DNA from 4 places in the Vibrio sp. SCSIO 43137 genome. Region 3 is predicted to be linked to each of the others. Evidence: predicted binding sites of a transcription regulator. Region 3 holds the regulator's gene; each other region holds the start of a gene.
What was found. Region 3 encodes PurR, which represses purine synthesis genes. Its sites were predicted from a motif close to TNANGNAAACGTTTNCNTNA; they were not measured.

Region 1 (3,966 bases), 870 kb from region 3:
TAACTCTTTTTGATCGATTTCTGAATATTTGGATTAAGCATAACAGGGCCGTTTTTGATCAGGCGCGAATGGTAGCACATCTTGCTATTAACACTCTAATTCAGCACTTATCAGAAAAAGCTAATGCAAATATAACGCTTTTATGAACAGTTTATGAAAACTTATAAAACCCTATAAAGCTGTTTTTTCTGGCTATTTCCCTATAGTTGACAGCGATATAGCTCACAGTTCAGCGCCCTTTTTAAACATTTCTTGAGGAGAGTCACAAAAAAAAAATGAACTACAACATAGAGCAACCAATTGGTTGATTGATTGGTTTAATGTTCTTTGTGAGCATTTGATTGTGGTGGCATATTCTGTTAAGTGTTTTAATTTCTTTATTTGTTGGTGTTTAATTCTGAAATGAGTGGTGGTTAAGTGATGATTAATTACTCTAAATTGGTTATTTGAGTAACCTATTAATAGTGCTGTAATTGTATAACTAATTGATATTTAAGGGTTTATCTATTTTTATTTTTATTTTTTTAGGTGATTGACATGAGCGACGATCTTTTGCAATCTAATCCCCGAAATTTAGTGGCGATGATGCTTTGCGCTTTAGCTAAGGGTCATCACCAATAAAACAAAAAAAAGGGAACCAAAAGGATTTCCCGAAATTTTCTTAAGAAAAGGCAGTGGATTATTATGAAAAAGACTCTAATCGCTCTATCAGTACTAGTTGCAGCTGGTTCTGTTAACGCAGCAACTATCTACGAGAACGAAGGTTCTTCAATCTCAGTATCTGGTGAAGTAAAAGCTACTTACTGGAACAAAGAAATAAAAGCAGGCGCAGCTAAAACTAAATCATCTGAGCTAGTTTCTAAAGGTACTCTTCAGTTTGATATTGCTCATGAAATCAATGCAGACGTTAAAGCTCTTGCTGGTTTTGAATACGATTTCTCAAGCGGCAACGACGCTAATGGCGATGATGTATGGGTTGGTCTACAAGGCGACTTCGGTACAGTTAAGATTGGTGAAACTGGCAATCCTTTCGGCGTTCTAGAAAACGTTGATATCGGTTCAGAAGCAGAAAACGTTGCTCTTTCTGGCGACAATGCTGAAGAAAGCAAAGGTCAAGGCATCCGTTACTCTAATGATTTCGGTCCAGTAGCTGTTTCTGCAGCTTATTTCTTCACTACTGATGATGAGACAAACGGTTCTGGTACTGATTCTGATAAAACAAAAGGCACAACATCACTATCTGCAGAATACTCTCATGATATGTTCACTGTAGCTGCTGCATACTCTGCTGGTGAGCGTGAGCTAGGCCAAAATGCTGGTGACAAAGCTGTAGATACTAAAGTTGCTGGCCTATCTGCTTCTGCAAGCTTTGGTCCTGTAGAGTTTGGTGGTATGTTTGCTAACTATGAAGCAACAAGTACTGTACTTGCTTCACAAATCGCTGACGGTGACGCTTACGGTGTATTCGCTAAGTTCGATGCAATGGAAGATCTACAGCTATACGTTTCTCATCAGGCATTTGATGCTGATAAGAAATATGCTACTACAGGCGTTAAATCTAAGTCTGAACTAAAAGAAACAGCTACTTTCTTCGGTGCTACTTATACTCTAGCTCCTAAAGTTTCTATGACAGGTGAGTACCTGATGACTGAAGCTAAAGAAGGTTCTGCTAAGGCTGAAGAAGATCGCATGACTCTTAACCTTAAAGTTAAGTTCTAATTGATTTTATCTTAGATAAATCTTTGAAATTAGCGAAAACCAGCATAGTCTAACTATGCTGGTTTTTTTAATTCTATTTACCCTCTCTAAAGGAAGTTTTTATGAAGAAAGTATTGGTACTTATTGCACTGTTTTTGCCTTTAACATCATTGGCAAATGTCCTACAGCTGCGTAGCGGTATGAGTGTTGAAGTGATAAATGGTGAGAAGACAGAAAGCCAGTTAGCTAGGACACAACAATTGTTAGAGGGTAGAAACCAGATAACCGCAATGTATGAAGCAACTTTCAGAGTTGCAGGGAAAGATGAGTATATTGCTTCTAAACCTTACTTGTTGACCTTTGATACAAAAGAAGATGTTCAACTTGAAGTTGTTAGTAACCGTTACAAAGTACTTAAAAAAGCCTTTGATGCTAAGCAGCCAATTTTTAAGCTAGTTAATGCATCAGGACAAGAAGTAAAAATGGAGCAGTTTGTGATTCCTACCACTTCAAGCTTCTTACCATACGCTAATGTGCCTGCCTTAGTAGAAGCTTACAATAAAGAGCACGGTATTTATTTCTCTAACGAAGCTGGTTATGAGCAATTTACTCCGGAGAAAATCACTGAGCTAAAAGAAGCCGATGCTAGCAAGCCGGTAGCACAACTGCAGTACTGGTACTCAAAAGCGACCAGAGCAGAACGAAAAGCATTTAAAAAGTGGATGATCGACCAAGAGTAATCATCTGCTTTATCTTGTAAGAGCCGGAGCTAACTATAGAGCCTCCGGTTTTTTTGTTTTCACTTGTTGCAAAGAAATACCACGCAACCGTTTGCCTTGTTTTCTATTTATTGCTGTCGGTGACATAGAGGGCTAGAATTGGCGCTTTACTATATTAACCAGCAGAATCAGCTTATGAAATTCCCCGGCCAGCGCAAATCCAAGCACTATTTTCCTGTTCATGCTCGTGACCCATTGGTCAGCCAGACACAATCAAGTAAAAAAATGGCAAGTACTCATATTATCGGGGTTGATCAAACTCTGGTGGATATTGAAGCGAGAGTATCTGATGATTTTATTGAAAAGTATGGCCTGAGTAAGGGACACTCTCTGGTTATTGATGATCAAACAGCAGAAGCGCTTTACCAGCAGCTTAAGCAAGAAGATTTAATCAGCAATGAGTTTGCTGGCGGAACCATTGGTAATACTCTGCATAACTACTCTGTACTGGCCGATGATAAGTCGACTCTGCTGGGTGTAATGAGCAAGAGTATCGAGATTGGTAGCTACGGTTATCGTTATATCTGTAAAACCTCCAGCCGTATGGATCTGAACTACCTTCAGGGCGTAGAAGGTGCCATTGGCCGCTGTTTTGCACTGATTACTGAAGATGGTGAGCGTACCTTCGCTATTAGTGAAGGGCAGATGAACCAGCTTTCTCCTGATAGTATTCCAGAGTCTATTTTTAAAACCGCTTCAGCGCTTGTGTTAACGGCGTATCTGGTTCGCTGTAAAGAGGGCGATCCAATGCCTGAAGCTACTATGAAGGCCATCGAATACGCTAAGAAATACGATGTGCCTGTAGTACTGACTCTTGGTACCAAGTACGTAATTCAGGACGACCCTAAATTCTGGCAAGACTTCTTAGCTGAAAATGTTTCTGTCGTTGCTATGAATGAAGAAGAAGCAGAAGCCTTGACAGGGGAAAATGACCCGTTGTTAGCTTCGGATAAGGCGTTGGATTGGGTAGATATGGTTCTGTGTACAGCAGGCCCTGTAGGGCTGTTTATGGCGGGTTATACTGAAGACTCAGCTAAGCGTACAACATCATTGCCTTTGCTACCGGGTGCTATTGCAGAATTTAATCAATATGAGTTTAGCCGCCCTGCAACCAGGTCTTCCTGTGAAACACCGATTAAAATATATTCGCATATTGCGCCATATATGGGTGGACCGGAAAAAATAAAAAATACCAATGGGGCAGGAGATGCTGCGTTATCAGCTTTATTACATGATATGGCCGCGAATAAGTACCACAAAGAAAATGTGCCTAATTCAAGTAAACACCAGCACGCTTATTTAACTTACTCTTCATTCTCTCAAGTTTGTAAGTATGCAAACCGTTCAAGTTATGAAGTTCTGGTACAACATTCACCTCGTTTATCCAGAGGACTACCAGAGAAAGAAGACAGCCTGGAAGAGGCATATTGGGAAAGGTAATTTAGCAATAGATGCCAATAAAAAAGAGCTCATTAAGAGCTCTTTTTTA
Region 2 (3,966 bases), 1.2 Mb from region 3:
TATTTGGCTTGTTGCCGTAGATACCTTCATAAACATCACGGAATATGTGCATGATTTCTGAGTCTGCATCCGGTTTCCAGCCCGGATATGCGCCGTCAAACTCTACCTTGGCTTTCGCAAGCTGGGCAATTGAGCTAAGCATACCTTCAACCTGACTGCGGCCGGAGTCGATCAGTGAACGGATAAGGCAGTGAACAATTACCTTGCTCTTCTTAGTGGTGATCACACCAACATTCAGAGAGGTTTCTACCACACCCTGAATATCATCGCTCATGCGGATAACACCGTTCGGGCAGGCATTTAATCCGGCAATAAAGCGATCCTGAGACTCCTGACTAAACATTTGTGCATCGGTTTCAACCACTTCGTAAAGAGGCAGGATGCCTGTTTCTACTTTACCGATTTCGTGTTTAAGAATATTAATAAACTTGGTAAATAGCTCGTTAAGCATACCTTCATTTACCATTGGAACTGCAACGGTAACAAAGGCTTCACGCGGAATTGCGTTACGCAGGCTGCCGCCACGGAAATCAATAACTCTAAGTTCCAGCTCTTCCGCGTGTCCGGCAAGGAAACGACCAAGTAGTTTGTTAGCATTACCACGACCGGTATGAATATCACAGCCAGAGTGACCACCTTTAAGGCCTTTTAGTGACAGTTCACGGGTAACATAGCCGGCAGGAATCTTCTCGCGTTTTACATCGAAAGTGATAGTACCGTCGATACCACCGGCACAGCCCATATAGACTTCGCCTTCCTGCTCAGAGTCAGTGTTCAGCAGGATATCTCCTTCAAGCCAGCCCTCTTCCAGACCGAATGCGCCAGTCATTCCCGCTTCTTCATCTATAGTCAGCAGTACTTCCAGTGGGCCGTGTTTGATTTCATCTGATGCCAGAACCGCAAGGCATGAAGCCATACCCATACCATTGTCAGCACCAAGGGTAGTGCCTTTTGCGGTAACCCATTCGCCATCGATATAAGGCTGGATAGCGTCGGTTTCAAAGTCGTGTTTGGTATCTTCGTTTTTCTGAGGAACCATATCTATGTGCGCCTGAAGCACAACACCTTTACGGTTTTCCATACCTTCCGTTGCCGGTTTTTTAATAAAGACATTCCCGGTTGCATCTCTTTTTACATCCAACCCTTGCTCTTTGGCCCAGCCGACAATGTACTGAGCTAATGCTTCTTCATGTTTGGAAGGGTGAGGAATAGAGCAGATTTTATCGAAAAACTGCCAAACAGGCTCTGGAGAAAGCGTGCTTATTTCCGAATGATAATTAGACACAGGGTAGCTCCTTATTAAAGGCGGAAAGCCTCTATTTATATATAGGTCATATTTTAAGAATGCAGCATCATATCACTGCCAATCTGATGACTGAAGAGGGTAAGGGCAAAGAGTTGATATGGGTAGTAATGAGAACTTTACATGGGGAATATTTCCGTAATTTACCTACGTATCAATAGTGATCGAGGTCAATTTAAATAAAAAATTGTGATTTGTATCACTTTTATCTTGTAATAAAATTTCATGGTGTTATAGTAGCACCATCTTCTGAGATGAAGAGCAAATGCTCAAGGAAAGAGCCCGCTAATCGCCTCCAGGGAACCGAGAGTCAAACATGATTTAATTGATTGAAAAGGTGATAAATATGAAAGGTTTAGTTTCTGCACTGTTTTGGGTTGAGCCATCAGTATACACAGAGAATTTTCAGTACCCATCAAGCTTTGGTTACTAATTGAAATAAGCACCGGTTGTGCTTAATTCACACTTTTACAGATGATTCTGTAACAAAATTACGAAAAATAGAGTTCAAATGAACTTAAGCTCAGGGAAAAGAGCGGCGAATCGCCTCCAGGGAACTGAGAGTCAACAACAAATTGATTAAAAGGTGATAAATATGAAAGGTTTAGTTTCTACACTGTTTTGGGTTGAACCATCAATCTACACACAGAATTTCCAGTATCCAACAAGCTTTGGCTACTAACAGAATTCACAATTATTTGTGATTTGAACGTTAAGTTCACCCCCCAATTATTTCGAATTTATACCAGTTATACTGGGTCAGAGTTATTCGCACGCTACCTGCTTTAGGTAGCGTTTTTTTATCCTTTAATGTAATCCATTACATTAATTGCCTTTATATGCTGTTCGTTTCATTCTTTTCTAAGAGCTGCTTAAATAGGCTTAATACTTTCGCAATATCTGAGTTTTTTCCTTATATAAATATTGATTTGGCGCAAAAAAACATCAGTCAGATGGAATGGTGTTTTTCTATTATTAATCAATGTAATTCAAATGGTTATTTTCTGATCATGTTGCGAAAACGCTACGTGATAACTGCTTTTTATATGTTTTTAGCCATTAACCGCTAATTCGGGCTGGAAATTGAAAATTGATAACTCTATAATTCGTGCCAATCGTTTACGCAAACGTTTACTATTTTGTTGTTTTATAGTTTTAGGGAACTTTATTATGCTGGAAAAGCTATTTAAGCTCAGTGAAAACGGAACTAATGTCCGCACTGAAGTGATCGCAGGGATGACCACTTTTCTTACTATGGCTTATATCATCTTCGTTAACCCGGCCATTCTGTCAGAAACAGGCATGGATCGCGGGGCTGTGTTTGTTGCCACCTGCCTTGCCGCAGCGGTTGGTTGTTTTATCATGGGGCTTATCGCCAATTATCCGATTGCGCAGGCTCCGGGTATGGGACTGAATGCCTTTTTTACCTATTCAGTAGTGTTTGGTATGGGTTATACATGGCAGGTTGCTCTTGGCGCAGTATTCTTTTCCGGTATTCTGTTTATTCTTTTAAGTGTGTTCAAGATTCGAGAGTGGATTATTAATTCTATTCCAATGTCTCTGAGAACGGGCATCTCTGCCGGTATCGGTCTGTTCCTTGCCTTCATTGCTCTACAAGGCGCCGGTATTGTTGGTGATAATCCGGCAACCCTTGTTTCCCTTGGTTCGGTAACTTCCCTGAAAGGTGTGTTGGCTGCCGTTGGTTTCTTCCTTACTATTGCCTTAGTGCACCGTGGATTTAAAGCAGCGGTAATGATCGCTATCCTTGCAGTAACGGCTCTGGGCGTTCTGTTCGGAGATGTTCAGTTCACCGGTATTGTTTCTGCTCCGCCTAGTATTGCTCCTACCTTTATGCAGCTGGATTTATCGGCAGTATTTGAAGTAGGTATGATTTCTGTTGTGTTTGCTTTCCTGTTTGTTGACTTGTTTGATACTGCCGGAACTCTGGTAGGGGTAGCGACTAAAGCAAACCTGATCAAAGAAGACGGAAAAATTCCTCGTCTTAACCGCGCACTTCTTGCTGATTCGACGGCAACCTCAGTTGGTGCTTTGCTTGGTACTTCTAACACAACCTCTTATATTGAGAGTGTTTCTGGTGTCGCTTCCGGTGGCAGAACCGGATTAACTGCAGTTGTGGTTGGCATTTTATTCTTACTTGCATTATTCTTCTCGCCATTAGCAGGTATGATCCCAGCATATGCGACATCGGGTGCGTTATTTTATGTAGCGATTCTTATGATGTCGGGCTTAGTAGCAATCGATTGGCGTGACCTTACGGAAGCGGCTCCGGTTGTTGTTATTTGTCTATTAATGCCATTAACTTATTCTATCGCAGACGGTATTGCCCTTGGCTTTATCGCGTATGCGGCTATTAAGGCATTTAGCGGCAAAGGTCGTGAAGTTTCGGCCAGTGTCTGGGTTCTTGCTGCCATTTTTGCACTAAAATTTGCATTAGCTTAACGGCTAATGCTTTTGCGATTTATCGAGCCAGAACGGGTATTATAATTATGAGTAATAAATTCATCATTACTTGGGACAATATGCAAATGTATTGTCGCCAACTAGCAGAGCGTCAGATGCCTGCAGAACAATGGAAAGGTATTATTGGTGTAAGCCGTGGAGGCTTAGTACCCGCTGCAATTCTAGCTCGTGAACTGGGCATT
Region 3 (3,966 bases):
AAGCTCAAAAGGCTTAGTCACATAGTCGTCTGCCCCCATTTCAAGGCCGACAATTTTATCAATACTGTCCGTACGTCCGGTAACCAGTATGATGCCAATATCCGATTGAGTCCTGAGCTCCCGCGTCAGCATTAGTCCATCTTCACCCGGCAAGTTAATATCCAGCATCACCAGATCGATATTGTTTTCCTGAAGCACCTCCCGCATGGTGTCGCCATTTTCGGCTTCACTGACCTGATAGCCTTCATTCTGAAAATACCCGACCAATTTACTGCGGGTGACTACATCATCTTCTACAACTAATACGTGACTGCTCATGACCATGACTTTTTCCGTTTTTCAGTTACGTTGCATTCTATTTATATTATTTAACAATTCTAGCCCAGAATAAGTTTTTTATTGAGTTTTTTGATTTTTATTGATGGAGAACAACTATTTGACGCCGTGTTAATTTTCTCCTATTTTTCTTAATATATTGTCATAATTTAAGTTAATTCTATTCATATTTTTTGCATACAATTATTTAAGTATTGTTTATTTAGGAATTAAATAATGGAAGAGACAAAAGCGTTTAATGAAAAACGAGCTGAAATCTACTGGTGGCTTTCTAGTCTTTTTGCCAAAGAGCTGACAGAAAAAGATGTTCAGGCATACCACTCTCCAGAAATCCGTTCATTTTTAACCGGGCTGGGTGAGAACCCTACCCTTAAGCCTTCTGTTGACAAAATGGTTGATGCATTAAACCGTCTTCAGGATCGTGAAGATGCTCAACTGGAACTGGCAGCAGATTTCTGTGGCCTGTTTTTGCAGACAGATAAATCGGGCGCCCTTCCCTACGCCTCCATGTACATAGGTGAGAACGGCCTGTTAAATGACAAGCCTGCTCAGGAGATGCAAAAACTGATGCAGAGTCAGGGTGTCGATGTACACAGTGACCTGAACGAACCTGCTGACCATATTGCCATCGAACTGGATTTTCTCGGCAATATGATCATTCGATCCAACGAGCTGGAAAAGCTGGAACATATTGATCAAGCTCTGCTGGAACAGAAAGCATTTATTGAAACTTATCTGTTAAGCTGGATCCCTGAGTTCAGTAAAAAATGCAGTAAGTTCGATGATTTTGGTTTTTATTCCAGTGTCTCTACACTGCTGGTCGATTTCTTAAAGCTGGACTGCACTTATCTTGCCGGAGAATAATCTCAGGCAATAGCAGGCAAATGTGACCAAATACAAATTAATTAGAGCTTTAGCTTTGTATGTTGCGCAAAAGCGGCTATCATGCCTGCGAAAACGATGATAAACGCATGAAAATCATAAACCGCTATACCAGATAGCGGTTTTTTGTGTTTCCGGCACAGATATTGATGGATTTAAAAGTTGTCTACACTTTATAAGAACATCAGAATAATAGGATAAGCTTATGGCCACCATAAAAGATGTTGCGCGCATCGCTGGCGTATCAACGACTACTGTATCTCACGTAATTAATAAAACTCGTTTTGTTGCTGAGGCGACTCAGCAAAAAGTGATGGACGCAGTAAAAGAGCTCAACTACGCCCCTAGTGCTGTGGCCAGAAGTTTAAAATGTAATACAACCCGCACTATCGGTATGTTGGTAACTCAGTCTACTAACCCGTTTCTGGCTGAAGTTGTAGATGGCGTTGAGAGCTACTGTTACCGTCAGGGTTACACTCTTATTCTGTGTAACACAGGTGGTATCTACGAGAAACAGCGCGATTATATCCGCATGCTGGCAGAAAAACGTGTTGATGGCATTTTTGTTATGTGTTCTGACCTGACAGCTGAACTTCAGGAGATGCTGGACGGTCACGCCGATATTCCTAAAGTAATTATGGACTGGGGTCAGGGTACCTCGTCCTCTGAAGATGATTCAGATAAGATTATTGATAACTCCGAAGAGGGTGGTTACCTAGCGACCAAATACCTTATTGAGAATGGCCATACTGATATCGCCTGCCTTAGCGGTCATCTGGATAAGAAACTCTGTATAGAAAGAACTCAGGGCTATCGCCGCGCGCTGGAAGAGAATGGCATCAAGTTTGACGAAAGTAAGATCCTTGAAGGTAACTTTGAATGCGATACAGCCGTTGAGGCCGCTGACAAGATTCTGGCTATGGACAAAAAACCGACGGCAGTATTCTGCTTTAACGACACCATGGCTTTAGGCCTGATGAGCCGTCTTCAGCACCGTGGTATCCGTATCCCGGAAGATATCTCTGTGATCGGTTATGACAATATTGACCTTGCAGCTTATTTCTCTCCGCCGCTAACCACCATTCACCAGCCTAAGCGACGTGTAGGTAAAACAGCATTTGAGATTCTGCTGGAAAGAATCAAGAACAAAGAACACGAAAAACGTGTGTTCGAAATGCAGCCAGAATTGGTTGTACGCGATAGCGTTAAAAATATTAGTAATTAAGCTGATTTGCTATGTTTTAGTTTGCCGTGCAGTACTGTTTCAGCACGGCAATTTAACCTTCTAATTACATTCACCTCTTGAATTAATACTCTAGTAATTTGCTTAAATACGGCCAGAGATTTAGTGAGCAACATCACATTAAACATTCTATAAAGTGATCTCTGTCCAGAAATTATCTATATTTATAGAGTCACGATCAGGGCAAACCATCCGAAAGGGTGGGACGCAAAGCTTCCGGCCTTAACAGAAATGAAAGGTAGCGGGGTTGCCGAAGACTGATTGACAGGCTATTGAGTTTTTACGTTGTTCTGACAACTCAACTCGCTGTTCTGTTAATTTCTCGGTACTGAATTGGTTGATGCAATTTCCTAACCCGAGACTATGAAAATGGATAAACCAGTACTCAAAGATTCACTACTATTATTTGAACGATTCGGCAAAGTAAAGTCGCGTTCAATGTTTGGCGGATTCGGGATTTTTGTCGATGAAACCATGTTCGCTCTTGTTGTAAATAACTCTCTCCACATAAGAGCTCATAAAGCTTCCGCTGAAAAGTATAAGGCAGCAGGATACACACCTTACGTTTATAAAAAGCGTGGTTTTCCCGTTGTCACTAAGTATTTTGCTCTGCCAGATGAAATATGGAACAACACAGATCAGATACTCTCTATTGCCACTGAAGCTCTGGAGTATGCGAAGAGTGAAAAAGCCACTCACGCGGAAGAAAAGCCAAGCAGGCTAAAAGATCTACCTAATCTGCGCCTTGGCACTGAACGCATGCTGAAGAAAGCCGGTATTGCATCCGTCTCCGACCTGAAACAAGTAGGTGCCGTTGGTGCTTATAAAGCGATACAGAAAAGTCACCCCGACACCGTTAATTTAGAACTTTTGTGGGCTCTTGAAGGCGCCCTTAAAGGGACACACTGGTCTGTAATCACCCAAGAGAGACGAGCAGAACTTATGCAGGCTCTCAATTAATTGACCTGCAAGCCAGCTAATGCAAAGCCGCTAACTCTGTTTAGCGGCTTTTTTGTTCTGTTCAGATTAAGGTTTAAACGAAATAGAAATAATCTCTGCTTTCATAGGCCATAATTAAAATATTATGAAAGTTTTCTCGGGCTATCCCTGTCATAGTAGTTAACGCAAATTTTATGGAAACGAATAATGAACAAGAAACTAATTATCGGACTTTTTTTAGTTGCTCTTATTGTGTTGCTGGCTACTCAGTTTGGTCAGTATCTGACTCTGGAAAACGCCAAAGCTCAACAAGCGTTGTTAGCGGACTATATTGAGAATAACTTTGTTATTGCTTCTCTTATCTACTTCTTCGCTTATATTTTGATTACCGCGTTTTCCATTCCGGGTGCGGCCGTTGTAACTTTGCTCGGCGCAGCTCTGTTTGGTTTTGTCACTAGCTTGATTCTGGTCTCATTTGCCAGCAGCATAGGGGCGACACTTGCCTTTCTCAGCAGCCGCTACCTGCTTCGTGACTGGGTACAGTCTAAGTTTGGCAGCAAACTGCA
Region 4 (3,966 bases), 530 kb from region 3:
ACGCCATAGTAAACAGCAGGCCACCATCGTTACCAATCACTTCACCGGCACTGTTAAATTCAGGCATCACGATACCTAGTGGTGTGAACAGGTGGAAGAAAATCGCACCAGTCATAATGCCAACACTCATCAGCGCGCCCAGACCGTGAAAACGACTAAACAGCATAAAGGCGGCAATCAGCTCGGCGAAGCCGATTAGATAACCACCGACACTGCCAAACCATGCCAGCCCTGACCATTCACCCAATGTACCGAAAATAAATTCTGTCTCATAAGAACCGGTAAATTTAAAAAACAGAGACTGAATAAAAACAAATGCAATAAATGCGGATGGTACAAATTTTAGTAGCTTAGATTTCATGAGAAGTCCTTTGTAATTAAGTGGCCAGTGGCGTATACCATCAAAAGACCAAAGAGGGCTGAAAAATATTTCACAAAGATATAACTTTTTATTTAGTGGAGAAAAGGGCGATTGTAAAGTAACCACCGTTCTGTCATCAGGGAAGATTTTAAATAACAGATCGCAAAAAGTTACCGCGATTGTCATCAGACAGATATCAATAAAAAAACACCGCGCCAGTGATGGCGCGGTGGAGTTCGACGAATGGGTTCAGTTTAGCTGACGATTAAATCGTAATCCTGTTGCAGAACCTGAATTATCTCTTGCTTAGGGTTGGCAGATAACTCAATTTTACTGCCGGTGATTTTTTCAGCGATACCTATATAAGTTTCTGAGATTTGCTGAATGGCATGAAGAGGCAACTCGTTGTCTTCTGCCAGTGCCTGACGCTCATCCATTCTACTTTTATTCAGCAGAATATCCGGGTCAGGGAAGTAGTTAAGTAGAAACTGGCGGAAGCCCTCTTTGGAATTCTCGACAATATTGCCTTTTTTATATTCTGATTCCTGCCAGATACGTGAAGAGTCGGGAGTACCAACCTCATCCATATAGATTAATTTGCTCTGGCCGTTTTTATCTGTGACATATCCGAATTCAAATTTGGTATCAACAAAGATCTGACCTAGCTTTTCAAGGGCATTGCTAATTACCTCAAAACCATCCTTGAGCAGCTTTTCGTATAAAGCGATATCTTCGCTGCTTTGAAAATTAAAAGCGTTGTAGTTGTTTACAATATCGTCGCGGGTGATATTGACATCATCAGCCTCAGGAACGCCCGGAATACCTTTAAGTATGCCTTTGGTCGATGGTGTGAACAGAAGCTCGGCAAGGCGGCCATTCTGCGTTAGTCCTTCAGCAAGCTTGATGCCACAAAACTCACGCTCTCCGTTACTGTATGAACGCCACATCGAACCTGTGATATAGCGGCGGCAAATGGCTTCTATCATTACCGGTCTGGCTTTCTGAACGATCCAGACAAAAGGGTGGGGAATATCGAGAATATGGCTTTCGGCCAGACCGTTCTCTTTAAACAGCCGGAACCAGTGATTAGAGATAGCATTTAGCGCCGCTCCTTTTCCCGGAACGCCTTTAAGTCCGTTTTCACCTTTCCAGATGCAATCAAATGCCGAGATACGATCACTGATTACCATGACCGCAAGAGGGGTGTCGGCAGGAACATCATAACCTTTCTGTTTAATCAGCCTACGGCTATCTTGTTCAGTAAGCCAGTAAACGGAGCGGACTTTACCGCTATGAACGGGCTTATCGGTGCGAATTGGAAGATCATCGTTAACGGCGAGCACTTGATCCGAAAGGTTCATGTTGTATTCCCTTACTACGTAATGATTTTAATCGACTATTTTACAGGTCAGGCTGTAGATAACTGCGAATGATACCAGAAGTTTTCAAACCTTCCAGATAAAAAGCAAACGATTGCGTAAGAATTGAGTTTTAGAAAATAACAGCAGGCTTAAAGGAAGAACAGAGAAAAAGCCTGACTGCGGATGCAGGCAGGCTGAAGTAAATTAGTGCCAAAGGTGAGAAGCGCTCTGCTGTGACTCAGTGAGGAAAAAAACGTTACAGTGATAGTCGCCGGCAACAGAAAGAACTTTGGCCTTTTCGTAATGGCTAAGAGTGCTACTGGCAACAACGGCACTTGCGGTACCAGCCTGAATTGCCTTAATAACAATCTCTGCTTCACTCAGGTGCAGTGAAGGTTTCATATGGATGACATTGCTGCAATTAATATCGAATGAAGTTAGCTCAGTATGAGAAGGGCGGGGACAGTTTGCAGTAAACAAAATCCATTGTCTTTTATTGGATAGCTCTGCCAGTTGGCGATAAACATTGTGATCATACTGATTAGTATTCAGAGAGAAATCAGTGCTGTTATTAACCGGTAGTGCGCGTTTTTCTGTATTGATTTGAAGCATAATACTGTTCCCATGTACATACTGTATAAACAAACAGTACTTGTATTTCACCCATTGATCAAGTGTTTTTTGTCGGTTAATTCATCGATGTGATGAATAAACTGACAAATTGATGCGCGAGAGCGGTTTTAACCTGTTTCTGAAAAGGAATTTTGACAGAGAGTACTTTGCTGAAGATAGAGAGTGGGCAGGATCAAAAAGAGTCGCTATACAGCGACTCTATTGAAGCTAAGCTTATTTTATTGGTTGATATCGCTGCTTCTTCCGTTGAGTGCGAGTTCATCCCTGTTGAATAGGCGGACATCTAACCTTGCCATATCATTGCATTGAGCACATGAAAAATGGCATTTGCCGTCAACATAATCGTGACGTGTCAGTAAGCTTAGTTTGTTACACCAATCGCATACGCCTTCTTTAGTGAACATAACTTTTCTCCGTCAACATCGATTAATCGATTACGAGTAGGGAATCGTAATTCGGTCACGGATTATACACAAAACATCTTGGCGTGTTAATAAAATGTTATTTTAATTTTTACTGGTTTTTTTTAAGTGGCTAACAACAAGCTTTACCGCAGCATTCAAGCGTTTCATCTCTTCTTCGCTGCCGTTGGCATCGGGGTGGTAAACACGGCTGAGCATTTTATATCTGGCCTTTATCGCTTTTTCGCCGGGGATATCATTTGTTTTAAAGCCGAGCAGGGCACAAGCAAGGGAAAGATTATTATCTGCAGCGTTTATCTGTTTTACCTGCTGATTCTGTTTTAACTGTTGATGAGCTTTATTGATATGTAACTGAAGGGATTTAATCTTCTTTTTCTGTTGAGATATGGTCTGTTGCAGCGCGTCAGTCTGAGACTGCTTTTTAGTTCTTCTGGAACGTTTCAGGGCAACGAAAGCGACCACCATAGTGAGCAGAGTCGCGGTGATAACGGCATCCAGCCGGAATAGTTTATGAGATTCTGAGTCTGTGTTTTTCGCCGGCGGGATATCTTCACTCTGAGCGAGATCTTCATCTATCTGTTTATCCAGTGAGGCAATAGAAGAGACCTGTCTGGCGCGCTGTTGATTAAACAAGGCTTCCAATACGCGGGCATAGCCTTGTTCTGCTTCTGAGTCTCCCTGTTCTGTGGCAATTTGATACCAGTTTTCAGAGACAGTGAGTGGGTTAAGAAACTGTTCTTGTTTTGATTCATACAAGCTGGCTAACAGCGCTGCCGCTGAACTGTCACCATTAACAGCGGCTTTTGCAGCCCAATAGTGAGCCCGTTTGAACTTATTTTCCTTCTGATACTGAGTTGCCAGTTCTATCTGGGCATCAAGCTGGTTTTGTTCTGCCCGGGCAATAAGGTCTTCACTGGGTTGTGCCATCAGTGAGCAATTGAAAATCAGGGAAAGCCAGAGAAAGCGCAGCGTTTTGTTATGACTTCCCATTGTTATCCTATCCTCGGTTAGTTGCTCTCGGTTTATAGCTTATGTTTATTTAAGCATCTTACGCGCTTGTGCACCTTCAACAGGTTTATTTACCGAGATCTTGCGCCCTTTTTTCAGGCCGACTTCGTAATCCGCGGTAATATTTTTCATCGCTTCTTTTAGCTGTTGTTTAAACGTTTCCCGGTCGATATTTTTAAAC

Region 1: the regulator PurR is predicted to act here: its motif matches at 2,518-2,537, upstream of PK654_RS05315 (inosine/guanosine kinase).
Region 2: the regulator PurR is predicted to act here: its motif matches at 2,423-2,442, upstream of PK654_RS03550 (NCS2 family permease).
Region 4: the regulator PurR is predicted to act here: its motif matches at 1,823-1,842, upstream of PK654_RS06820 (phosphoribosylaminoimidazolesuccinocarboxamide synthase).

The regions. Positions count from the first base shown of each region.
Region 1 is NZ_CP116383.1:1,110,752-1,114,717, forward strand. It holds gene dinG (ATP-dependent DNA helicase DinG) at 1-41, opposite strand, end outside; gene PK654_RS05305 (porin) at 685-1,719, shown strand; gene PK654_RS05310 (DUF2057 domain-containing protein) at 1,821-2,438, shown strand; gene PK654_RS05315 (inosine/guanosine kinase) at 2,613-3,917, shown strand.
Region 2 is NZ_CP116383.1:731,322-735,287, forward strand. It holds gene PK654_RS03545 (aminoacyl-histidine dipeptidase) at 1-1,285, opposite strand, end outside; gene PK654_RS03550 (NCS2 family permease) at 2,474-3,763, shown strand; gene gpt (xanthine phosphoribosyltransferase) at 3,811-3,966, shown strand, end outside.
Region 3 is NZ_CP116383.1:1,976,486-1,980,451, forward strand. It holds gene torR (two-component system response regulator TorR) at 1-318, opposite strand, end outside; gene torD (molecular chaperone TorD) at 553-1,200, shown strand; gene purR (HTH-type transcriptional repressor PurR) at 1,424-2,443, shown strand; cyclic di-GMP riboswitch class I at 2,634-2,716, shown strand; gene PK654_RS09270 (TfoX/Sxy family DNA transformation protein) at 2,831-3,421, shown strand; gene PK654_RS09275 (TVP38/TMEM64 family protein) at 3,608-3,966, shown strand, end outside.
Region 4 is NZ_CP116383.1:1,451,157-1,455,122, forward strand. It holds gene PK654_RS06815 (hypothetical protein) at 1-361, opposite strand, end outside; gene PK654_RS06820 (phosphoribosylaminoimidazolesuccinocarboxamide synthase) at 616-1,722, opposite strand; gene PK654_RS06825 (hypothetical protein) at 1,927-2,334, opposite strand; gene PK654_RS06830 (hypothetical protein) at 2,487-2,630, shown strand; gene PK654_RS06835 (hypothetical protein) at 2,574-2,759, opposite strand; gene PK654_RS06840 (hypothetical protein) at 2,862-3,767, opposite strand; gene PK654_RS06845 (DUF2786 domain-containing protein) at 3,813-3,966, opposite strand, start outside.